Regions from separate parts of the Vibrio apostichopi genome, predicted to be linked through region 2. Evidence: riboswitches for the same ligand, from Rfam matches in the RefSeq annotation. Region 2 holds a riboswitch; each other region holds the start of a gene.

Region 1 (8,171 bases), on a different replicon from region 2:
TTTAGGGGTGTAGCTCCAATTGGCAGAGCAGCGGATTCCAAATCCGCGTGTTGGGAGTTCGAATCTCTCCACCCCTGCCATATTTAAGGCTCTAGCAGAAATGCTAGAGCCTTTTTGCTTTATGAATCTTATAATACAACATTAGCAGAGCAGCGGATTCCCCGACTTACCAAAACAGCGCGTGTTGGGAGTTCGAATCTCTCCACCCCTGCCATATTTAAGGCTCTAGCAGAAATGCTAGAGCCTTTTTGCTTTATGAATCTTATATATACACCATTAGCAGAGCCGCGGATTCCCCGACTTACCAAAACAGCGCATGTTGGGAGTCTAAACCTCTACTCCTACCATATTTAAGGCTCTAGCAGAAATGCTAGAGCCTTTTTACTTTCTGAATCTAATATAGCTATTAGCAGAGCTGCGGATTTCCCGACTTACCAAAACAGCGCGTGTTGGGAGTCTAAACCTCTACTCCTGCCATATTTGAAGCCTTAGCAGAAATGCTGGGGCTTTTTTTATACCTGTTACTTTTTACACCAGTCCGATCGAGTATTCTGAGTGCCGTCTCATCCCACCTTGCCAAATTTAAGGCTCCAGACTACGCATCCTGGTAGAAATGTTGGAGCCTTTTTACTCGCTTCTACTTATTAATGGTTTCACTTAATTCTTCTAATTTGGATATGCTGATATTAGAACTATAACGCTTCCTTAATATCTGAATAGCTAGTCGAAGAGGGAGGTCTTTGGGCTTTCTATATTTGGGATATTTCAACGATTATTTGTTACTTTGGATGATATTTGACCTTAAAAAGGTAAGTACTCACTTATCCCAGCCTCTTTTATAAACAATCAACAGCACAATCCCCACTTCTTTATGAGAATTATTCTCAATATTTTGTTACATTTTGGTCGTTATTACTAAAAGGCAACAAATATGGATATTTCCCGTCGTAAGTTTATTCAATCATCCCTCGCTATATCTGCACTAACAGTCCTACCTGCTTGTTCAATGAAGCGGTCTGTTGATGAACAAGGAAAGTATGTTTATGACTTAACTGCTGAACCTTCAATGGCTGAGTTAGTCGCGGGATTTGACACCAATGTTTTAGCCTTTAATGGTCAGATTCCGGCTCCGACGATTCGATGTCGACAGGATGAAAAGGTCACAATTCGTTTTACGAATAAGTTATCAGAACCGACGACTATCCATTGGCATGGTTTAAGAATTCCTATCGAAATGGATGGAGTTCCCTTCTTAAGTCAGCCACCGATCATGCCAGGTGAAACATTCATTTATGAGTTTACGCCGCCAGATGCTGGCACATTTTGGTATCACCCACATATGAATAGCGTTAAACAACTTGGTATGGGTTTGGTTGGGCTAATTATCGTAGAAGAAAGTACTCCAGTGCAGTTTGACGAAGAACATGCATTGATGCTGAAGCATTGGCATATCGATCAAAAGGGTCAATGGAAAGACTTAATGATTCCCCGACTCAGTGCGCGTATGGGCACTCCTGGTGAGTGGAGTAGTGTGAATGGAGTTCATGAACCTGTATACCACTTGAAACAGTATGCAACGACTAGATTGCGTATCGCGAATGTCGATAATACGATCACTTACCCTATTGCTATCGAAGGGGCTGAGGCATGGGTCATTGCCATTGATGGTAATCCTGTAAAGACGCCATATATACTTACTCAACATAAAATTGGTCCAGGGATGCGTGTAGATATCGGACTGATCGCTCCTAAAGCTGGTGAGCGAGTTAACGTTCTCCAAATGAAGGGGCGTTTCCCATTTTCTTTGTGTGAATTTGAAGTCGTAGGTTCAGAATTTACTCAAGATCGAGCATTACCAGTATTACCATTGAATCCAGTACCTAACCTAGATCTTGCTAACGCTGAAGAGATCGATTTTGTGTTCGAGTGGGAAGGCGCTGTTTCTCCAGTATCCAAAGATGGAAAATCGATGCCTAAGTTTTGGCTTACTAATAAAAGAGCATGGGAGGGGATGAGCAAAGACAATATTCCTGAACCGTTGGCGACTTTAGAGTTGGGTAAGACTTACATATTCGATCTTAAGAACGTCACTCAATATCATCACCCGATTCATATTCATGGTCATACATTTACGGTATTGGAACTTGATGGTAAAAAAATTGAAGAGCCTTTCCATACCGATACAGTGTTACTTGGAAAAAATGGCCGAGCTAAAGCTGCATTTGTTGCAGATAACCCAGGACGCTGGATGTACCACTGTCATGTAATTGAGCACATGAAAACAGGATTGATGGGATATATTGAAGTTAAGTGACACCTGTAACGTTTAATATTTACGCATGCATTCTTAGTTTCTACCCTCGCTTTTATCGGCGTTAAAGCTAGAATATAGGGATTATTGTTTGGGAGGATTCATGGGTCAGTTATCTATTTTAGGTTTTATTGCCATTGGTGGTGCATTTGGTGCTTGTTCGCGCTATTTGATTTCAGAGTTATGTGTAGTGATGCTAGGACGTGGTTTTCCTTACGGTACGCTAACCGTTAACGTAATTGGCTCTTTAATTATGGGTTTGCTCATCGCTGCATTTGAGAATGAGATGGTGGCGACAGAACCATGGAGACAGATTATCGGTCTTGGTTTCCTTGGAGCACTGACTACATTTTCTACATTTTCGATGGATAATGTGCTTCTTATGCAGCAGGGCGCTTTCTTTAAGATGGGACTCAATGTGTTACTCAACGTGGTTCTCAGCATCTCAGCAGCATGGATCGGCTTCCAATTTTTGATAAAGTCTTAAAACTTTCTTACGATTTGTTAACAACTCGGCTTGGTTTATCCAAGCCGTTTTTATATACTCGATCGAACTTGTCGGAGTGCCATATGGCTGAGACCGTTAACTCGGGATCCGTTGAACCTGATCAGGCTAATACCTGCGAAGGGAACAAGAGTAGATATCTAACTAGAATCCTTCTAGAGATCTATCTCCAGATCACAACTGTATTTCTTACCGTGATCCCTCTTGTAGCATCTAATCCGTCAAGCATTTTTATCCCTATAGATAATGGCTAAAAGCCAAGGAAAAATGCTATGTCGAGTCGTAAACAAGCAAGACTGGAAGCGAAGAATTTTATTGATTCTTTATCCGTACAACCTTACCCAAATTCGAAAAAGGCTTACATCCAAGGATCTCGAGAGGACATTCAAGTCCCTGTACGAGAAATATCACTCGCTGATAGCCTAGTTGGTGGCAGCAAAAAAGAGCCTGTATTCGAACCTAATGCACCCATTCAAGTTTACGATACCTCCGGTGTTTACACAGATCCTACACACGAAATAGACCTGTATAGCGGTCTTCCTAAGTTGCGAGAGCAATGGATTGAAGAGCGTGGTGATACGGAACTGTTAGACGATGTAAGCTCTGTTTACACCAAAGAACGTTTAGAAGATGAAACCCTAGACGACCTTCGCTACGGCAACCTACCTAGAATTCGCCGTGCTACAGATAACCAATGTGTTACCCAATTGCATTATGCTCGTCAGGGCATTATCACGCCTGAGATGGAGTACATTGCCATACGTGAGAATATGGGACGTCAGAAGTTCGCTGATGAGCAGCTTAACCATCAACACCCTGGCCATAACTTTGGCGCGAACCTACCGAAAGAAATTACCCCTGAGTTCGTACGTAAAGAGGTTGCTGAAGGTCGAGCTATTATCCCTTCAAACATCAATCACCCAGAATCAGAACCGATGATTATTGGCCGAAACTTCTTAGTGAAGGTCAACGCTAATATCGGTAACTCTTCAGTAAGCTCTTCGATTGAAGAGGAAGTTGAGAAGCTAGTATGGTCAACCCGCTGGGGCGGCGATACCGTAATGGACCTTTCTACTGGCCGTAATATCCACGAGACTCGTGAATGGATCCTGCGTAACAGCCCAGTACCAATTGGCACGGTTCCTATGTATCAAGCGCTTGAAAAAGTGAATGGTGTAGCCGAAGACCTTAACTGGGAAGTGATGCGCGATACCTTGATTGAACAAGCAGAGCAGGGTGTTGACTACTTCACTATCCATGCTGGTTTGTTGCTTCGCTATGTTCCGATGACGGCTAAACGTGTGACCGGCATTGTTTCCCGTGGCGGTTCTATTATAGCGAAATGGTGCCTTGCTCATCACCAAGAGAGCTTCCTTTATACCCACTTCCGCGAGATCTGTGAGATCTGTGCGAAGTACGATGTTGCTCTATCATTGGGTGACGGCCTGCGTCCGGGTTCTATTGCAGATGCCAATGATGAGGCTCAGTTCTCAGAGTTACGTACTCTAGGTGAGTTGACTAAAGTCGCTTGGGAATACGACGTTCAGGTGATCATTGAAGGCCCTGGACATGTGCCAATGCACTTAATCAAAGAGAACATGGACGAGCAGTTAGAACACTGCCATGAAGCTCCTTTCTATACTTTAGGCCCACTGACGACAGATATTGCCCCTGGTTACGATCATATTACCTCAGGTATTGGTGCAGCCATGATTGGTTGGTACGGTTGTGCGATGCTCTGTTATGTCACCCCTAAAGAGCACCTAGGCTTACCAAACAAAGAAGATGTGAAGACTGGACTGATTACTTACAAGCTCGCTGCACACGCTGCTGACCTTGCGAAAGGGCACCCGGGCGCACAAATCCGAGATAATGCATTGTCTAAAGCACGTTTTGAATTCCGTTGGGAAGACCAATTTAATCTAGCTTTAGATCCGGAAACCGCGCGTTCTTTCCATGATGAAACTTTACCACAAGAGTCGGGCAAGGTTGCTCACTTCTGCTCTATGTGTGGTCCTAAGTTTTGCTCGATGAAGATTTCTCAAGAAGTTCGAGAGTATGCGAAAGACACTGAACAAGTGGCGGCTGATCAGGCTATCGAGATTAAGATGTTGGATAACCCGTTGGAAGGGATGCGTCAGAAATCACAAGAGTTTCGTGATACTGGCTCTGAACTTTACCACCCAGCAGTAGGTGCAAAAGAAGCTCAACTAGAGGAATAATGACAGTGAAGATACTCATCCCATCTCAAAATATTGAGTTAACGGGAGAGGTGCAGAACTGTCTATTGGTTGCTAAGCGACAAGGCTTAGCAACCGATGCAGTTGAGTTGGGCGTAAGTTCAACTCAATACTTCTCTATCGTTGATGCTCAGCAGGCGTTATCTATTGGCTTTGCCCATGATGTTGATTCATTGGCGGAGAGTCAGCTAGCGGAATTGAACCATGTTGTTGATTACAGTAATTCAGTCGCGCTAACTGACGTTTGTGACGCCTTTATACAAACTCCGAATATCATCTATATCGGTGTCTCAGATGATTCAGTTGTACTGGATATCTGGTCACACCTAGATGCTAATCGTGCTATCAAGAGTGAAACTACAGCTCATCGGGAGTTGGATAATCGCGGCCACTTTGCTTGGTTACTTACTTTGTTGGCGCTGGAATTCCCATTAGAAGACGCACTGGTTTTAGCTCGCGCAGCATCGAATGTTTCACGTGGAACATGGCCAGCACATTACCAAAACTTTCCAATTCCAGTTCTGGAAGATGAGCGACTGGATATTAGTGTTGGTTGGGCGCATCAAGGAACATCACTTTCGTTCCCTGAGTTGAGTAAGAATAGCCTAGGGCTATACCCAGTGGTTGATGATGTTGAGTGGATCGAAAGGTTGCTCAAGCTTGGCATCAACACTGTTCAGCTACGTATTAAAAACCCGCAGCAAGCGGACTTAGAACAACAAATCGAACGATCAATCGAGCTTGGTCGAGAGCATAACGCTCAGGTTTTTATCAATGATTATTGGCAACTTGCACTCAAGTATGGTGCTTTTGGTGTTCATTTAGGGCAAGAGGATATTGAAGAATCAAACCTCTCACAGTTGAGCCAAGCGGGTATAAAGATCGGTCTCTCGACTCATGGCTATTACGAGTTGCTGCGCATTGTTCAAATCAACCCAAGCTATATTGCGCTGGGGCACATCTTCCCAACAACAACTAAACAGATGCCATCGAAGCCTCAGGGTTTAGTTCGCTTATCTCTGTATCAACAGCTGATTGATACTATCCCATACACAGAACAACTCACCGGTTATCCGACGGTTGCTATTGGCGGTATTGACCAATCGACAGCTGCGCAGGTTTGGGATTGTGGTGTATCGAGCTTAGCGGTGGTACGCGCGATTACATTGGCGGAAGACCCACAGAAAGTGATCGAATTTTTCGAAAAACTGATGACCCCTAAATCTCCAATTATCAAAGAAGAGGTTATGCAGGAGCCTAGCTATGCTGAGTGACTTTGAATTTATTCGTTATCAACGACAAATTGCGTTACCTGAAGTGGGTGAACAAGGGCAACGTAACCTACTAAATAGTCATGTGCTGCTGATTGGTTGTGGTGGCTTAGGTAATGCTGCGGCTCTTTACCTCGCAGCTTCTGGTGTTGGAAAGATCGTGCTGGTCGATGATGATTGTGTAGATTCATCGAACCTGCAACGACAGGTCGCGTTCAGGGAAAGTCAGTTAGGTTTTCCTAAGGTTGAAGCTCTCAAGCAACAATTGAGTGAACTCAATGGTCGCAGCCAAGTAAGAACTATCAATCAACGAATGAGTGAAAGTCAGCTTGAACTTGAAGTGATGCTAGCTGACTTAGTGTTGGATTGTACTGACAACTTCGAGTCACGCCAGCAGGTTAACCAAGCATGTTTCAGCACGAAGACCCCTTTGATTTCGGGTTCTGCAATCGGCTGGAAAGGCCAGTTTATTGTATTTGATTATCAGAATCAGAAAGGGTGCTATCACTGTTTGTTCCCGTTCAGTCATCATCCACAAACGACTCGTTGTAGCGATAGCGGCATCATAGGCCCAGTTGTTGGCACCATAGGTAACCTCCAAGCTCTTGCTGCTATTCAACGTCTAACTCGTGGTGAGTTTCAGGTCGCAACACATCAACTCAAACTGTTTGATGGCCAAACGATGAATTGGCAAAACCTTATGGTTACTCAAGATAGTGAATGTCCCGTGTGCACTGCGTCGGTAGTTAAGCATTTAGAAGAAGAAATCCAATGAGCCATATAACCATCTCGATAAACGAACAACCAGAACAGGTAGCGCACTCTTCGTCTCTAGCGGACATTATCCAAGCTCTATCACTACCTGATCTAGGTTGTGTATTTGCAATCAACAATGCGGTTGTCCCGCGTAGCCAGTGGCAACAAACGGTCGTTAATGAAGGCGACGCTATATCTCTTTTCCAAGCCATTGCAGGAGGCTAACCATGTTAACTATCGCTGATAAAACGTTTCAATCTCGACTCTTTACTGGAACTGGCAAGTTCGCTAACAAGCATTTGATGGCGAGTGCTATCGAGGCTTCAGGTTCGCAATTGGCAACCATGGCGCTGAAGAGAGTCGATATTCGCTCTGAGCAAGACGATATCCTACAACCGATCATGGATGCTGGCGTGAACTTACTGCCGAATACCTCTGGTGCGAAGAACGCAAAAGACGCCATCTTTGCTGCGCATTTGGCTCGTGAAGCACTGGGTACAAACTGGCTTAAACTAGAAATCCACCCAGATCCAAAGTACTTGATGCCGGACCCAATTGAAACGCTTAAAGCTGCTGAGCAACTGGTCAAAGATGGCTTTGTTGTGTTGCCTTATTGCCACGCCGACCCGGTTTTGTGTAAGCGCTTGGAAGAGGTGGGTTGTGCTGCAGTTATGCCGTTGGGTGCGCCGATTGGTTCAAATAAGGGTATTGCGTCTGCAGACTTCTTAGAGATCATTATCGACCAAGCGAATGTCCCTGTGATTGTTGATGCGGGCATTGGTGCGCCATCTCATGCTGCTCGTGCAATGGAAATGGGCGCAGACGCTGTGTTAGTGAATACGGCGATTGCGGCTTCCCAACAACCCGTTGATATGGCGATTGCCTTTAAGCTGGCAGTTGAAGCGGGTCGAATGGCTTACCTTGCTGGACTTGCAGGAAAAGTATCTCACGCGGTTGCTTCGAGCCCGCTAACTTCATTCCTAGACGAGTAGTATTGTTATGACGTTTGTTGATCGATTTAAACAGCTCAACTGGGATGACATTGGTATGTCTATCTTCAGTAAAACGGCAGCGGATGTTGAGCGCGC
Region 2 (8,171 bases):
TTGAAAGAGAACAATATCAGCGACGAGCAGATCAGCGAGATATTCAAGACGTTGACCGAGAACCCTCTTGCAGCAATGGCGACAATCAGCCAACTTGGTTTACCACAAGATAAGCTTCAAATGCTGATGGGTCAGGTAATGCAAAACCCTGCGCTAATCAAAGAAGCAGTTGAAGAGCTTGGCCTAGATTTTTCTAAGGTTGAAGCCGCTAAAGAGCAACTTCAAAAATAAGAGAGTTTGAATGAGCTGATATCGTCTTAGCTTAATCAAAATTCAATGAAAAGGTCGTTTAAGTTCAGCAATAGGCTGTCTTAACGGCCTTTTTTGATCTTGTTACTTAGCTAGCATGAATTTGATGAGCATTGAGTGTGACTCTAGGGAAGTGATAATGTAACGTTGTCTCTCTTACTTTAACCTAGCGAAATGTACTCCGGTGTTGCTCATGAAATCTAGCTTAAGCATTCGAACTTACACCAAGCAATTTAATACTCATGCTCATGATGGCCATCACCAATTGGTGTTGCCGATCCAAGGGAGTATCAACCTTGAGATGGTCGGGTACGTCGGCAAAGTGGCGGTGGGCGAGTGTGTGGTGATTCCAGTTACTACGGCTCATGCGTTTAAAGCGGACGAAGCAGCACGGTTTATTGTTGCTGATATGGCTGTGTTGCCTCAGCATTTGTTAGATCAAGATCTCTCTGTATTTGCGATTACGCCACCTTTGATGAGCTTCTTGCTGTTCGTTGAGAAGCAGTTGGAATATCAAGTCGACAGTGGCATTGAATCGTCAATATTGGATGTGTTCTCACTACTGTTAGAGCAACAACAAGTAAGTAAAAGCATCGACCCGCGTATTCGTGCGGTGCAAAGGCTCATTGCGGATAATTACGCCCAGCCTCTCTCAATTTCGCAGCTCGCAGAAACGGCGTGTTTGAGCCCCACTCAGTTTAAGAAACGATTTAAAGAGTGCCTTGGTATCAGTGCGCTTAAATACATCACTCGATATCGTATGGAGAAAGCGCAAGCCTTGTTAAGCCATACCGATTTGCCTGTCCAGTTGATCGCTGAAAACGTTGGGTATACTGATGTGTCTGCGTTCAGTCGCCGTTTCTCTCAGCACTTTGGAATGTCTCCAAGAGCGTTTTTAGGCTCGATGAAAGAGAGTCTTTCAAAACAACAATAGCGTCCGTTCTGCAAACTAACTTCATAGCATCTTCACTATTATCTAATTCAGAAATGAAAATGAACTGGGTAATAGCAATGAATCTCGCCATCAATCGTGTTAACGAATTCCAAAGTGGTATTTTAGCCATACTGTTTGCTTCTGTGTTGTGGGGTACGACAGGCACAGCCGCAAGCTTCGCGCCTGATCTCAGCCCATTGGCGATTGGTGCGTTTTCAATGGGTGTTGGTGGCTTACTGCAAGCAGGCCTAGCGTTTCGAAAGATCCAATCCGCACTCGACAAGCTTTTGCTGAACAAGAAATTGCTAGCGGTGAGTGCGTTGGCTTTGGCGGTTTATCCTTTGGCTTTCTATTCATCTATGAAGTTATCTGGTGTGGCGATTGGTACGGTCGTGTCGATTGCTACAGCGCCGTTCTTCTCTGCTCTCTTAGAGTGTCTTATCAGCAAAAAGAATAATATCAACAAACGCTGGTTAACGAGCTTTGCTATTGGCGTGGTGGGTATTGGGTTATTGGTGTTTTCTGAGTCGTCATCGGCGAGTGAATCTGGCGACGAACTGAAGCTTTTGGGTATTGGATTAGGTTTGGTTGCTGGCCTGTGTTACGCCATTTATTCATGGGCGACGAAGGCTTTGATAGACGAAGGTATTGAATCGCAAGCGGCGATGGGCAGCATATTTGGTTTAGGTGCAATGCTATTACTGCCAACGCTTTGGTTTACAGGGGATAACCTGTTCGCGTCGAATACCAATATATTGGTCGTGAGTTACTTGGCGTTAATTCCTCAATGCATGGGTTATATCGCCTTCAGTTTTGGCCTGCGACATGTCACCGCGAGCAGTGCTAACTTGATTACCTTGCTTGAGCCCGTTGTTGCAGCGGTGCTTGCCGTCTGTGTTGTCGGTGAGCTGATTCCTTTTACAGGCTGGCTAGGTATGTCTCTGATTGTGCTGTGCTTGTTTATACAGTCGAAGCCATCTAAAGGAACGTTATAAGTATTTGTTTTGTTGAGCCTAATTGAAATTTTTTCATGTGTAATTCTTATAATTGAATAAAATCAGTATCTCAGTTGTGAGAGTGCTGTTACTATCGCTATCAATAGTCGGGGGGCATATACCTTATTTGGTGTGTGCTGAGATCGTTATTCGAGACCCGTTGAACCTGATTCAGTTAACACTGGCGTAGGGAACTATGATTACTTTGCCTACGTGGTTCATCAATGTACTTTGATTGGTTTCACCTCCACACTCTCTCTGCGGCCAAAGTTCGGTTCTCTTACGTCTTTTAGACAGTAGGAGCGACCATGACACAGCATTCCAATTCTCAAGTATCACCTAGCAATACTCATGCACCAATAGATCGATCTTCGTCGATCAATACTCCAATTGTTTTAACCATTGCAGGCTCTGACAGCGGCGGTGGTGCGGGCATTCAAGCTGATATTAAGGCTATGTCTGCAACCGGTAGTTTTGCTTGTTCGGTGATTACCGCAATCACTTCGCAGAACACCCAAGGCGTTTCAGCCATTTTTCCAATCCCACTTGATCATGTCGCGAGCCAGTTAGATGCGGTGTTTACTGATCTCAATATCGTGGCAGTAAAAGTCGGCATGTTGGCAGATGCGCAAATCATTAAAGTCGTTGCGGACAAAATTAAACAATACCAACCTAAGCACTTGGTGATTGACCCTGTAATGGTCGCAACCAGTGGTGACCTTCTTTTAGAAAACGCTGCGATTACAACGCTAAAGCAAGAACTGATTCCTCTGGCAGACATCATTACCCCTAACTTGCCAGAAGGCGCAGCGCTCACGGGTAAAGCAGTCCCTGAAAGCGAAGCTGAAATGCAGGGTATGATTGAAGACCTGCGTGCTTTGGGTGCAAAAGCGGTACTTCTAAAAGGCGGCCACTTGGAGAAGGACGAAAACAGTAACGACTTACTGATTCTGCCAACCACGTCTGCTTTGATTAGCGCAAAGCGTTTTCCTACCAAAAACACCCATGGCACAGGTTGTACGCTCTCTTCTGCCATTGCTTCTTTCTTGGCTCAAGGCAACACGCTTACGCAAGCTGTCGACCTTGGCAAACAATACATTTCTCACGCTATTGCTCATGCTGATGAGCTACAAATCGGTCAAGGCCATGGCCCGGTAAACCACTTCTTCGCTGGACACGGTAATGTCCGTTAATACGATTGGCGTTCAACTCAGCAACGCGACCTTACGTTACCGCGATAGCGAGCACGCAACCTTATCGGGATTGTCGCTTAGCTTAAACGCAGGTAAGTGGACGGTGTTGCTGGGTCGAAGTGGTTGCGGAAAAACCACGGTGTTGCGTTATCTGGCAGGTTTGTTGGACGACAAGGTTGAATGGCAGGGCACATTGGCAACGTCCGATGAACGGCCTTTAACGGATCGCATCGCTTACATGGCGCAGCAAGATTTGTTACTGCCATGGCTGTCGGTTATCGACAATGTGTGCCTCAGTCATCGCTTTCAAAATCCCGCAGACAAGCATCAAAGCCAAGCATCTCATAAACAAGCTCAAACCAACCAAGCATTGGAGTTGCTGACTTCGGTTGGTCTGGCTGACTACGCGAATGCGATGCCGGATCAATTGTCTGGCGGTATGCGCCAGCGTGTCGCTTTGGCTCGAACCTTAATGCAAGACAAGCCAGTCGTGCTGATGGATGAGCCTTTCTCTGCGTTGGATGCAGTAACAAGACACAAGTTGCAAAGTTTAGCGTGTGAACTGTTAAGAGATAAAACCGTTGTGTTGATCACTCATGATCCACAAGAAGCGGTGCGTTTGGCGGATAACTTGTATGTGTTACAAGGCACGCCTGCAAGTGCTCAGTCACTGTCTGTGCCTAATACCGCTACACCAAGAGTACTAGATGGGGAATGTGCAGAGTTACAACAAGCCATCTTAGAGCAGTTGGAGCGTGATTATGAATGATCTAACGCGAAGTGAAGTTGGGGCTCGTTCAACCGACATAAAGGCTAGCACTGAACGCCCTCGCCAGATGAATCCCGTTATGCGTTTGCTCATCAGCGGTGCTGTGATTCTGGGCTTATGGCAAATGGTGGTGGTTATCTTCGAGATGCCGAGCTTCATTCTGCCAGCGCCTGCAGAAGTCTTCATCAAGCTCATCGAACGCTACGATGTGTTACTCAAGCACACTTGGGTGACTGCGCAGGAGATCTTACTTGGTCTATTGCTTGGTTTATCTATGGGGCTGTTTTTCGCCCTGCAGATGTTGATGTTCGAACCGCTGAAACGTTGGTTGTTGCCTATCTTAATTGCGAGCCAAGCGATCCCTGTATTTGCGATCGCGCCTGTGTTGATGCTGTGGCTTGGTTATGGCATCGCCTCAAAAGTCGTGATGGCGGCGATCATTATCTTCTTCCCCGTGACCACATGTTGTTACGACGGCTTGCGTAATACACCGACAGGTTACCTAGATCTTGCTAAGACGATGGGGGCATCGAAATGGCAACTACTGCGTTATATCCAACTGCCGGCTGCACTGCCAACACTGGCATCTGGTATTCGTGTTGCTGTGGTGATTGCTCCAATTGGCGCAGTGGTCGGGGAGTGGGTGGGTTCGAGTGAAGGGTTAGGTTACCTAATGCTGCAGGCCAACGCGCGCATGATCATCGACGAGATGTTTGCGGCCTTGTTCATCTTGGCGGTGCTGTCTATCTCGCTCTATTTTGTCACCGATAAATTACTCAAAAAGGCCATCCCTTGGGAAAACCAATGATGGCTCGCTCAATAACTCTTTGTTTAATAAAGCTTCGCTCAAGGCTATTTATCTAAACAAAACTTCGTTAAAAATTAGCTCTATAAACATAAGAATAATATTCAAAAGGAAAGGTTAACTGTGAAAAATACAAAATTGATAGGTGCAGTGGCACTGCTTGCTTCATTGGTTTCAGGTCATGCTCTAGCGGATTCTGAACAAAAGAAACTGACACTGATGTTGGATTGGTTTGTGAACCCGAACCATGGCCCGATTGTTATCGCTCAAGAGCGTGGTTACTTTGCTGAGCAAGGCTTAGACGTTGAAATCCAAGAGCCTGCCGACCCAAGCACACCAGCGAAATTGGTCGCAGCAGGTAAGGTCGATTTAGCCGTAACCTACCAACCAAGCCTAACTATGGATGTAGCAGCAGGCTTACCTTTAGTTCGCGCATCAACCCTGATCGCAACACCACTGAACACGCTGATGGTTTTGGATAACGGCAAGAACGATTCATTAGCGGATCTGAAAGGCAAGAAGATCGGTATTGCGATTGCGGGTAACGAAGAAGCGACGATCGGCACCATGCTAGCGCAAGAAAATGTTGCGTTTACAGACGTGCAAACCATCAATGTCGGCTGGGCGCTGTCGTCTTCATTGGCATCGGGCAAGGTAGATGCAATTTGGGGTGGCTTACGTAACTTCGAAACTAACCAGTTAGCACTTGAAGGCTTTAAAGCGAAGGCATTCTTCCCAGAAGAGCACGGTGTGCCAGCTTACGATGAGCTGATCTTTGTTGCGAACGCAAAGCAGCACGACGATGAAGCGATCAAAGCGTTCAACAAAGCACTTGAGCAAGCAACAACTTACATTGTGAACCACCCACAAGAGTCATGGAGTGAGTTTGTTGCGTATTCACCAGATACGTTGAACAACGAGCTTAACCAACGCGCATGGAATGACACGCTGACTCGTTTTGCGCTTCGCCCTTCAGCGGTTGACCTAAAACGTTACGATGATTACGCGCAGTTCATGTTCGACAAAGGCATCATCAAAACGCTACCGAAAGCAGAAAGCTACGTACCTGTATTTAACTGATTCGTTTTTAGCTATTCGTTTTTAACTAATTCGTTATTAATAAGATAACAGCTGTAACCGAGTTTGGTTGCAGCTAAGGAAACGCAATGAAATACCAAGACTTAATCCAAGCCTGTCAACAAGATTGGCAAGACTACACCGAGCACGCTTTTGTTAAAACGCTGGCAAACGGCACACTCGCTCAACCGTGTTTTCTGCATTATTTAAAGCAAGATTTTCTGTTTTTGAAGCAGTATGCCCGTGCTTATGCATTAGCGATTTACAAGGCTAAAACATTGGCTGATATGCGTCGTGCACTGCCAAGTGTTCATGCGCTGCTAGATTCTGAAATCTCACACCACGTGACTTACTGTGGTCAGTGGGGTTTAACGGAATCTGATTTAGAAAACGAACCTGAAGACTTCGGTACAGTGGCTTACACTCGCTACGTTTTGGATGCGGGCATGACGGGTGATCTTGTCGACTTGTATGCGGCACTGGCTCCGTGTTCTATTGGTTATGCCGTGATTGGTAAAGCACTTCTAGAAAGTGGTGATACCGTACTAGAAGGCAACCCATATGCGAGCTGGCTGCAACTGTACGGCGGTGAAGAGTTCCAATCTGGCGTAGCAACAGGCGCAGAGTACTTCAATCAACTGCTTGCTGAAATTGATATCAACAGCGAGCGTGGTCAGAACATCGTTCATATCTTTAAAACCGCAACACGTATGGAAGTGGCTTTCTGGCAGCAAGGGCTGAATGCACTTAATGACTCAACAGCGGCTTAAAAGCGACTTTCACGAATAAGGATTAATCCATGCTAACTGAACAAATCATCCAATCGCTGCGCGCAGTACGAGAGCAAAAACCACTGGTTGTGAACATCACCAACTACGTAGTGATGAACAATACTGCGAATGCTTTATTGGCGATTGGCGCTTCTCCTATCATGGCGCACTCACAACAAGAATTGGCTGAGATGATGTCATTCTCTGGCGCTTTGGTGATCAACATCGGCACGCTCGATAGCGTGTGGACGCCAAGAATGCGCTTCGCGGTTGAACAAGCGAATGCGAACAACAAGGTCGTGGTGCTTGATCCTGTGGGTTGTGGTGCAAGTACGCTGCGTACCGAGACTTCTCGTGAAATTGCACGTTTAGCGGATAAGTTGATCATTCGTGGTAATGCGTCTGAGATTATTGCTCTTGCGGGCGAGCAAGCACAAAGCAAAGGTGTTGATGCGTTAGATAGCAGTGATGCTGCATTAGGCGCAGCGCAATGCTTAGTCGCTGAATACGGTGCGAACGTGGTGATTTCCGGTGAGACAGATTACGTTGTCACGAAAGAAAGCGTTGTTACGTTAAACAACGGACATCCAATGATGCCGTATGTAACGGGCATGGGTTGTACCTTAACGGCGTTGACGGGAGCTTTCGCTGCTGTCGGTGATGACAGCGGTTTAGCTGCCGCAGCGGTATTGGGTGTGGTTGGTGAAATTGCTGCGGAGAACTCACGCGGCCCAGGTAGCTTGCAAATGAACTTGCTTGATGAGCTGTACCAACTAGATGAAGAGACTCTGATTAACCGTCTGAAGATTCAGTAGATTTAAACCAAGTTCTAAGCTTGCTCGTTATCTAATTTAAATTATCTCGTTTACTAAAAAGCCCCGAACGCATATGTGTTCGGGGCTTTTCTATTATTGCTTCAGAAGCGTGCTAACTATCTTGTCGAGTTAGTCATCTCGTTATATTAGCAATTGGCTTCGTTAGGTTCTAAAACGATTCACCTGGCTTTCTAAGTGATGAGCAACTTCAGTTAAGTCGCTTGCTGCACCAGAAATACTGCTGACTGACTCTTGGTTGCTCTGCGCAATGGTATTCGCACCTTGCGCGTTTTCACCTAGTGACTTGGTCAAGCAATCCTGCTCATCAACCGATACTGCGATTTGGCTATTGGCCTGATTCAAATCTTGGATGTGTTGATTAATCACATGCAAGTTCTGAGAAGCTTGTTGCGCTTGGGTTGAAGCATCCGAAACCGTGCTGTGGCTGACCTTAATAGATTCTAATGCATCTTTAGCGCCACGTTGTAACGAGGTGATGAGTTCATCAATCTGGCTTGCAGAATCTTGAGTACGCTTAGCTAAGGTTCTTACTTCGTCGGCTAC
Region 3 (8,171 bases), on a different replicon from region 2:
ATTCTTTAGGTGCTGGACCTGCAAACGGGTCTTCAGAAGTGTATTGAGCAATATCAAGCGCGGCTGCGACGGTTTGAGCAATCGCCTTCTCGCTCAGATCAGATGTAGATGCGCTGCCTTTCTTCTGGCCGCGATAAACAGTAATGCCTAGAGCACCATCACTATTAAATTCAACGTTTTCCACTTCACACATACGTGTTGAAACACTTAAACCCGTTGACTTAGTAATAGCGACCTCAGCTGCGTCTGCACTCACTGATGCCATATCCAACGCTTTAGCTACTGCGGCTTCTAGCTCAACTCTTTGCTGGGCGACTTGCTGTTTTACATCCATATCTATTCTAATTTTTTAGGTCAATATTACGTAGGATAACAAGAATTTCGCTTTCTCCCCAAGATTCTTGCTAAAATAGGCAATATATTCGTTTGAGATAGTGACATAGGCAGAAAAGATGGCTCGCAAAAACCAAAAAGCCCCATGGGAACCAGAAGAAGAAATCATCTGGGTAAGTAAGACTGAAATGAAAACGGACATGGACGCCCTGCAAAAGCTGGGAGAAGAGCTTGTTGAACTAAAGCCTTCTATTCTTGATAAGTTTCCTTTGTCTGAAGATCTGGCTTTAGCGATTAAAGATGCACAGCGCTTTAAAAATGAAGCAAAGCGCCGTCAGCTTCAATACATTGGTAAAGTAATGCGCAATGTAGATCCAGAGCCGATTCAAGCGGCTTTAGATAAGATTCGCAACAAACACTCTCAAGCAACAGTTGAACTGCACAAACTAGAGCAACTGCGTGACCGCGTTGTTGCTGAAGGCGATGCTGCCATTTCAGACGTGATGGATATGTACCCTGAAGCAGACCGTCAACGTCTTCGTCAGCTAGCTCGTCAAGCTAACAAAGAGAAAGCGGCAAATAAACCTGCTAAGTCTTCTCGTGAAATCTTCCAAATCTTAAAAGAGCTAAAGCTAGGCGACTAATTTTTGCCTCCCTTTACTCAGAAAGATAATAAAAGACCTAGCAGATGCTAGGTCTTTTTGTATTCGACGCTCTCAATATCAAAAAATGCTCAATATCGAGCTCAGTCGTTATTCTCCGGCTCGAACAAATGAACTCAATTCGCCTTGTGGGTGATCGACAGTTAGCGCGTCTATCGAGTCTTCGACTAAAACCTTACCCAGTGCCACAAACACAAACTTGTTCGCGATACTGCGCGCATCACCTAAGTGGTGTGTCACCATCAAAACAGTAATGTTTCGCTCTGCTGCTAATCGCTTAACTAAGCTCAGCATCTCTTCACGAAGCAAAGGATCAAGTGCAGAAAAGGGCTCATCAAGCAGCCAAATATCATGCGGCTGCACAAAACATCGAGCTAGCGCAACACGCTGACGTTGCCCCCCCGATAAGTGCTCAGGCAATCTATCCAAATACTCCGCGACCCCAACTTGTGCGGCAGCTTGCTCAACTTCGAGCTTTTGGGTTGCGGTAAGCTTTAACCCTGGATGCAGCCCTAAACCAATATTTTCACGCACGGTAAGATGGGCAAACAGATTATGTTCTTGGAACAGCATAGCCAATGGGCGTTGATGCGCCTCTTTACCTATCAAGGACTGCCCTGCTACCGAGATCTCACCCGATGTAGGCTCAATAAAACCAGCCACCAGCGCCAGCAGTGTGGATTTACCCGCACCACTCGGCCCCATCAATGCAACAATGTCGCCCTGCTCTGCTTGAAAATCAAAACGAAACAACTCTTGGTGATAGTGGTAGTCCACATCTTTCATCACTAACATCATCGGTTCCTTAACTTTTTAGCATTGAGATTTGAGGTTCGAGTAAATAAAAATTCAATCAGACTAAAACTGCCCACACTCAACAACAATAAACTCACTGACACCACTGCCGCCGCTTCCATTTGATAGCTGCCTAACAATTGGAATAGATACAAAGGCAGAGTTCTAAAGTCTTGGCTACCAAATAAGGCAATCGCACTTAAGTCGCCCATCGCTAGCATAAAACTGATTGAGAATGCGTGAGCCATAGGTTTACGCAGTGCGCGCCATTCCACTAGTCTGAATCGGGTGAACCCCGTCATCCCTAAACTCGCACACACATACTGATATTGCTGAGACAGGTGCAGCATAGGTTGAGCTAAGGTTTTAATCACATAAGGTAGTGCCATCAAGCTGTTCACGGCGATCACAATAAAGAAAGCCAAGCTGAACACATCGGTAAATGAACGCAACAATAAGAAGAGACCAGTACTGATCACTAGCCCCGGCGTCACTAAAATAATAGTGCCAATCAACTCGATTTTATCGGCTCTAAAATTCTTGTTCTGCAAGCGCCATGCACGACTGGTCAGCAATATCGCAATACCAATAAAAACGGCGATAACACTGGCCAAGGAAGCGACACGAACCGAAGTCATTAACGCTGCCCAAAACGGTTCACTGCTGAGCACAGTTAAAGCTTGTGAGTTAATACCACTAAAGATAACCATAGCTAAAGGCGGCAATACCAGCATTGAGACTACGATGATCCAAAAGCTATCCCAAGCTTTTGACCACCAGCTGTCCTTAACCAAATATTTCTCTTCCGACAGCTGACTGGCCGTCACTGAAATAGGTTTAGATAGGCGTTGAATACTCACCGCTAATACACCACACAACAGCATTTGCCATATTGCGAGTAACGCACCCGCTTGCAGGCCAAAATCGAATTTAATCGCTTGATAGATGGCTAGCTCGATAGTGGTCGATTTCGGGCCGCCGCCAAGAGCCATCACGGTAGCAAAGCTAGTAAAACACAACATGAAGACCAAACCACAAACATGTGGCAGTTGTTGCCTTAAACGCGGCCATTCGACCCATTTAAATTTATTCCAGTGACTCATACCCAAATGAGCACACAGCTTGTGCTGCTCGGCAGGCACGGTATCCAAAGCCTGTAAAAGCAGACGGCTAGCATAAGGCAAATTAAAGAAGACATGCGCGAGCAAAATGCCATTCAAACCATAAATCGAGAATGGCAATTCAATGTCGAAGTTAGCCAAAAATTTAGCTAACCAGCCACTGTTGCCATAAATCGCGAGCAAGCCAAATACACCGACCAACACAGGCAGAACCAAGGTCGACGCGAACAGCCTGAGCAACAGAGCTCGTCCAAAAAATTGCCTGCGACACAGAGCGTGCGCAATGGGTATAGCAAAGCCAACACTCAGTAAAGTTGAGAACGTCGCTTGATAAAAACTGAATTTCGTTACATGCCAATAGTAAGGGTCGGACCATACTTGGCTGATATCAAGAGAAGGGGCATTGCTAAGCAATGCCCCAACTGCTGAAACCACGAAGGCGGTAATGAGTATCGCAACCCAGATCCCGACCTTAGGTGTTCTCTTTATCATAAATTGATTTTTTACCGTAAATAGTTCGCTCAAAGTATATCGAACGAACCTTTAAATACAGAAAGCTAATTTTTTAAAATACGTTAAAAAGTAAGTGCACTCTGCCATTCACGGATCCAAGGCTTGCGCTTAGCGGCGATTTCTTCAGGCGTAAAGCTCAGAGCTTTCTGCGGTACCGTTAACTGCTCGAACCCTTTTGGTAGTTCGATGTCGGTCACTGGGTACATCCAGTTACCCGTTGGCATCGCTGATTGGAACTCGTCACTCAGGATAAATGCCATAAATTCATCAGCCAGCTTTTCGTTCTTGCTGCCTTTGACCTTAGCTGCCACTTCGACTTGAGTGTAATGACCTTCTTCAAAGCTTGCTGCTGCGTACTTAGAATCACTTTCTGCAATGATGTGGTAAGCCGGAGAAGTCGTGTAAGACAGGACTAAGTCCGACTCGCCTTCTAGGAACATAGAGTAAGCCTCAGACCAACCTTTAGTCACAGTAACCGTTTTCTGAGCGAGCTTCTTCCACGCGTCTGTCGCTTCATCACCATAAACAGACTTCATCCATAGCATCATGCCTTGACCTGGCGTTGAAGTACGTGGGTCTTGGTAGATAACCTTGAGGTCGTCACGCTGCTCAACCAATTCTTTCAAACTCTTAGGCGGATTTGCTAATTTCTCTTTGTTATAGATAAACGCAAAGTAACCAAAATCATAAGGAACAAAGGTACTGTCGTTCCAGCCGTTAGGAAGTGTCACTGATGACGTATCAACACTATGTTCAGCCAATAAGCCCGTCGCTTTCGCTTCAGCCATTAGATTATTATCTAGGCCTAACACGATGTCTGCTTTGCTATTACCACCTTCAAGACGCAAGCGGTTAAGAATAGACACGCCATCTTCTAGCGCGACAAAATTCACATCACAGCCACACTTTTCTTCAAATGCTTTCTCAACAGCAGGACGAGGGCCCCAATCCGCAGCAAAAGAATCATAGGTATATACAGTTAGAGTATTGTCTGCAGCAACGGCAGAAAAAGAGATGGCTGTAGTAACAGCAAGGGTTGTTAATGTGAATTTCACTGGACGCTCTCCATGGTCTGAGCGGCACAGGTTTGAGGGAGGAGAACGGTAGAAGTTGTTCCTAACTCAATTCCTACGCCAGCATTATCTGGTTCAGGTTTACGGGTCCCAAGCACTTGCTTGATCTCAGCTCGCATTCACTATTTGAATGGTTCGCTCCCCGATGAGTGTTCAGAATTGTAATTCGAATTTTAACAATAAGCTATCAAGTTTGGATCAATTACGTTGATCGTAACCCCAACGTGGCACTAAACCTTGCTCGATACCAAGATGATCCAGAATTCGCGCCACCATAAAATCGACCAGATCTTCGATCGACTTAGGTTGGTGATAAAAACCCGGAGCCGCAGGCATGATCGTGACGCCCATGGTCGAAAGTTTGTGCATGTTCTCTAAGTGCAACGTAGAAAATGGCGTCTCACGAACCACCAACAACAGCTGACCTCGCTCTTTCATAACCACATCTGCTGCTCGCTCGATCAGATTATCTGATAAGCCATGAGCAATTGAAGCCAAGCTTCCCGCTGAACATGGACAAACGACCATCTGCTTCGGCGCTGCAGAACCAGAGGCAACCGGTGAGAACCAATCATCTTTGCCACACACCACCAGCTTTTCTGGGGCGCAACCTAAATGCTTAACTAAAGCTTGTTTCGCAGCATCTGGCCCAGCAGGTAACTTAAGTTCATGCTCTGTCGCCAACACCACTCGCGCTGCCGACGATATCAGTAAATAGACCTGATAATCTGCCGCTAATAAGCATTCAAGTAAACGCAGTCCGTAAGGCGCACCAGATGCGCCAGTGAAAGCGAGGGTTATAGCTTTATCGTGTTTTGTCATGTTCTCAATTACTTCAAATTATAAGGTCTTGGATCCGTTAGCCCTTGAGTGCCAACGCATCCAACAGTTTCTGGTGAATACCACCAAAGCCACCATTACTCATTACCAAGATTTGGTCGCCCGCTTGTGCCTCTGAAACAATTTTAGCAACGAATGCATCCATGTCATCACTTACGTGCGCGGGTTGATGGCACGCATCGGCAACGTCTTGTACAGACCAATCAATGTTATCCGGTTGGAATAAGTAGGTAGAATCCGCCTGCTTGAGCGAATCAGCCAAGGTTTCTTTGTGCACACCGCGCTTCATGGTGGCGGAACGAGGCTCTAAAACGGCAATGATTTTCTTTGTGTCGACCTTATTACGTAAGCCACCGAGCGTAAGTTCAATCGCTGTAGGATGATGTGCAAAATCGTCATAGACAGAAACACCTGCTACTTCGCCTTTAAACTCTAAGCGACGCTTGGTATTAATGAACGTCGCCAGTGATTCGCACCCTAAGTCAGGCGTAACACCAACATGTCTTGCCGCCGCTATCGCCATCAGAGCATTGCTTACGTTATGATCGCCAACCAAATCCCAGTCTACGGTTCCAACACATTCGCCTTGGAAGAACACCTCAAATTTGGAACCATCTTTAACTAACTTCTTGGCATCCCAATCACCGAGTTCACCACTCGACTCAGTTTCACTCCAGCAACCACGAGATAACACATCTTGGATCGCGGTATCTTGCTTCGGTGAGAAAATACGACCATTGCTTGGCACTGTGCGAACCAAATGATGGAACTGTCGCTTGATCGCTTCAAGGTCATCAAAGATATCTGCATGGTCGAATTCGAGATTGTTCATCACTAACGTTCTTGGGTGGTAATGAACAAACTTAGATCGTTTATCAAAAAAAGCACTGTCGTATTCGTCGGCTTCAACCACGAAGAACATGCTTTCACCAAGGCGAGCAGAGATACCAAAGTTACCCAATACACCACCGACAAGGAAGCCCGGAGCGTAACCGCAATCTTCAAGGATCCAAGCCAGCATGCTCGATGTTGTGGTCTTACCATGCGTACCTGATACGGCCAGAACCCAACGGTCATGCAGTAAGAATTCTTGCAACCACTGCGGTCCTGATGTGTATCTAAGGTTGTTATCTAAGACATACTCAACGCACGGGTTGCCACGGCTCATCGCATTGCCAATGACCACCAAGTCAGGTCTTGGTTCTAATTGGCTCGGGTCGAACCCTTCAATAATCTCAATCCCCTGAGACTCCAACAAGGTGCTCATTGGAGGGTAAACATTCGCGTCACTACCAGTAACCTTGTGACCTAATTGACGAGCCAATACCGCAGCACCACCCATGAAGGTGCCACAAATTCCTAAGATATGAATATGCATATATTGCTTCCAAACGCTTGGCTAAATGAGCCATGTCTAAATCAAACTACTTGCACTCATTATCATTAAATGGCGATTAAAAGCGAGTCACAATGCAAAACAAATTTAGTCGACATAGTAAGTGAGATCTGTGTCGCTTAGTTCATTACCATTAAAAAGATCTAACCTTTAGAATTTAGGTAAGCGTCTAGATGAATAAAGCCCATATAAGAGGCTAATTCTAAAGTGCTCAAATCCCCCCTAATATTCAGAGAAGTTTAAGGAAATAACATGTCTGAGATGCGCACCCTTGGTGAATTCATTGTTGCAAAACAAAATGACTTCCCCCATGCAAGCGGTGATCTATCATCCCTTTTGTCATCAATTCGTCTTGCTGCGAAAATTGTTAACCGCGAAATTAACAAAGCAGGTCTTGTCGACATTACTGGCGCTGTTGGTACAGACAACGTTCAAGGTGAAGAGCAACAAAAGCTAGACCTATACGCGAACGACAAGTTTAAAGCTGCACTTGAAGCCCGAGACCAAGTTTGTGGTGTGGCGAGTGAAGAAGAAGACGAAGCCGTTGCCTTCAATAAAGAGCTCAACAAAAACGCAAAATACGTCGTGCTGATGGATCCACTTGATGGATCTTCAAACATTGATGTGAATGTATCGGTTGGTACAATTTTCTCTATCTACCGTCGAGTATCTCCGATTGGTACTCCGCCAACACAAGAAGATTTCCTACAACCTGGACACAAACAAGTTGCCGCAGGTTACGTAATTTACGGTTCTTCAACCATGCTTGTTTACACAACAGGCGCTGGCGTAAATGGCTTCACCTACGATCCATCACTGGGTACCTTCTGTCTATCTCATGAAAACATGATGATCCCTGATGAAGGCAAGATTTACTCGATCAACGAAGGTAACTACTTCCGCTTCCCAACGGGTGTTAAAAAGTACATTAAGTACTGCCAAGAAGATGAGCCGAGTGACAACCGCCCTTACACCTCTCGTTACATTGGTTCTCTAGTATCAGATTTCCACCGTAACCTGCTCAAAGGCGGTATCTACTTATACCCAAGCACACAAAGCCACCCTCAAGGTAAGCTGCGTTTGCTTTACGAGTGCAACCCAATTGCTTTCCTTATGGAACAGGCTGGTGGTATCGCTTCAGACGGTGTTCAACGTATCATGGATATCAAACCAACAGAGTTACACCAACGTGTACCTTTCTTTGTTGGTTCAACAGACATGGTTCGTAAAGTAGAAGAGTTTCTTGAACTTAACCAAGACTAATCCTCTCGTTTATTTCTCAAAATAACGCTATTAAAAAAGCCAGCATTCACATGCTGGCTTTTTGTTTGATCACTCAAAACACATAGCTACTGAGGGTTGTCCCGCTTACACCAGTCACCCGAAAGTATTTCTTTATTAGCTGTTAGATCAAGCTGATACAAATATACCCATACTA

Evidence for each region. Region 2 has a riboswitch for thiamine pyrophosphate ahead of thiD (bifunctional hydroxymethylpyrimidine kinase/phosphomethylpyrimidine kinase). Riboswitches for the same ligand answer to the same signal wherever they lie in the genome.
Region 1: it holds a riboswitch for thiamine pyrophosphate, as region 2 does, so the genes downstream of both, thiC (phosphomethylpyrimidine synthase ThiC) here and thiD (bifunctional hydroxymethylpyrimidine kinase/phosphomethylpyrimidine kinase) in region 2, are expected to answer to the same signal.
Region 3: it holds a riboswitch for thiamine pyrophosphate, as region 2 does, so the genes downstream of both, thiB (thiamine ABC transporter substrate binding subunit) here and thiD (bifunctional hydroxymethylpyrimidine kinase/phosphomethylpyrimidine kinase) in region 2, are expected to answer to the same signal.

Annotation. Positions count from the first base shown of each region.
Region 1 is NZ_AP028067.1:3,725,594-3,733,764, reverse strand. Features, by position in the region: tRNA gene QUF19_RS16780 (tRNA-Trp) at 4-80, shown strand; gene QUF19_RS16775 (multicopper oxidase family protein) at 932-2,314, shown strand; gene crcB (fluoride efflux transporter CrcB) at 2,415-2,798, shown strand; TPP riboswitch at 2,861-2,959, shown strand; gene thiC (phosphomethylpyrimidine synthase ThiC) at 3,089-5,038, shown strand; gene QUF19_RS16760 (thiamine phosphate synthase) at 5,038-6,330, shown strand; gene QUF19_RS16755 (HesA/MoeB/ThiF family protein) at 6,320-7,102, shown strand; gene thiS (sulfur carrier protein ThiS) at 7,099-7,308, shown strand; gene QUF19_RS16745 (thiazole synthase) at 7,311-8,075, shown strand; gene thiH (2-iminoacetate synthase ThiH) at 8,083-8,171, shown strand, end outside.
Region 2 is NZ_AP028068.1:1,323,598-1,331,768, forward strand. Features, by position in the region: gene QUF19_RS22870 (DUF2999 family protein) at 1-231, shown strand, start outside; gene QUF19_RS22875 (helix-turn-helix domain-containing protein) at 443-1,183, shown strand; gene QUF19_RS22880 (DMT family transporter) at 1,261-2,178, shown strand; TPP riboswitch at 2,277-2,388, shown strand; gene thiD (bifunctional hydroxymethylpyrimidine kinase/phosphomethylpyrimidine kinase) at 2,487-3,371, shown strand; gene QUF19_RS22890 (ABC transporter ATP-binding protein) at 3,361-4,140, shown strand; gene QUF19_RS22895 (ABC transporter permease) at 4,133-4,948, shown strand; gene QUF19_RS22900 (ABC transporter substrate-binding protein) at 5,069-6,025, shown strand; gene tenA (thiaminase II) at 6,112-6,792, shown strand; gene thiM (hydroxyethylthiazole kinase) at 6,822-7,607, shown strand; gene QUF19_RS22915 (methyl-accepting chemotaxis protein) at 7,770-8,171, opposite strand, start outside.
Region 3 is NZ_AP028067.1:3,384,620-3,392,790, forward strand. Features, by position in the region: gene pmbA (metalloprotease PmbA) at 1-334, opposite strand, end outside; gene yjgA (ribosome biogenesis factor YjgA) at 453-977, shown strand; gene thiQ (thiamine ABC transporter ATP-binding protein) at 1,086-1,790, opposite strand; gene thiP (thiamine/thiamine pyrophosphate ABC transporter permease ThiP) at 1,790-3,403, opposite strand; gene thiB (thiamine ABC transporter substrate binding subunit) at 3,487-4,479, opposite strand; TPP riboswitch at 4,533-4,652, opposite strand; gene QUF19_RS15150 (flavin prenyltransferase UbiX) at 4,696-5,319, opposite strand; gene mpl (UDP-N-acetylmuramate:L-alanyl-gamma-D-glutamyl-meso-diaminopimelate ligase) at 5,357-6,715, opposite strand; gene fbp (class 1 fructose-bisphosphatase) at 6,986-7,996, shown strand; gene QUF19_RS15165 (gamma-glutamylcyclotransferase family protein) at 8,083-8,171, opposite strand, start outside.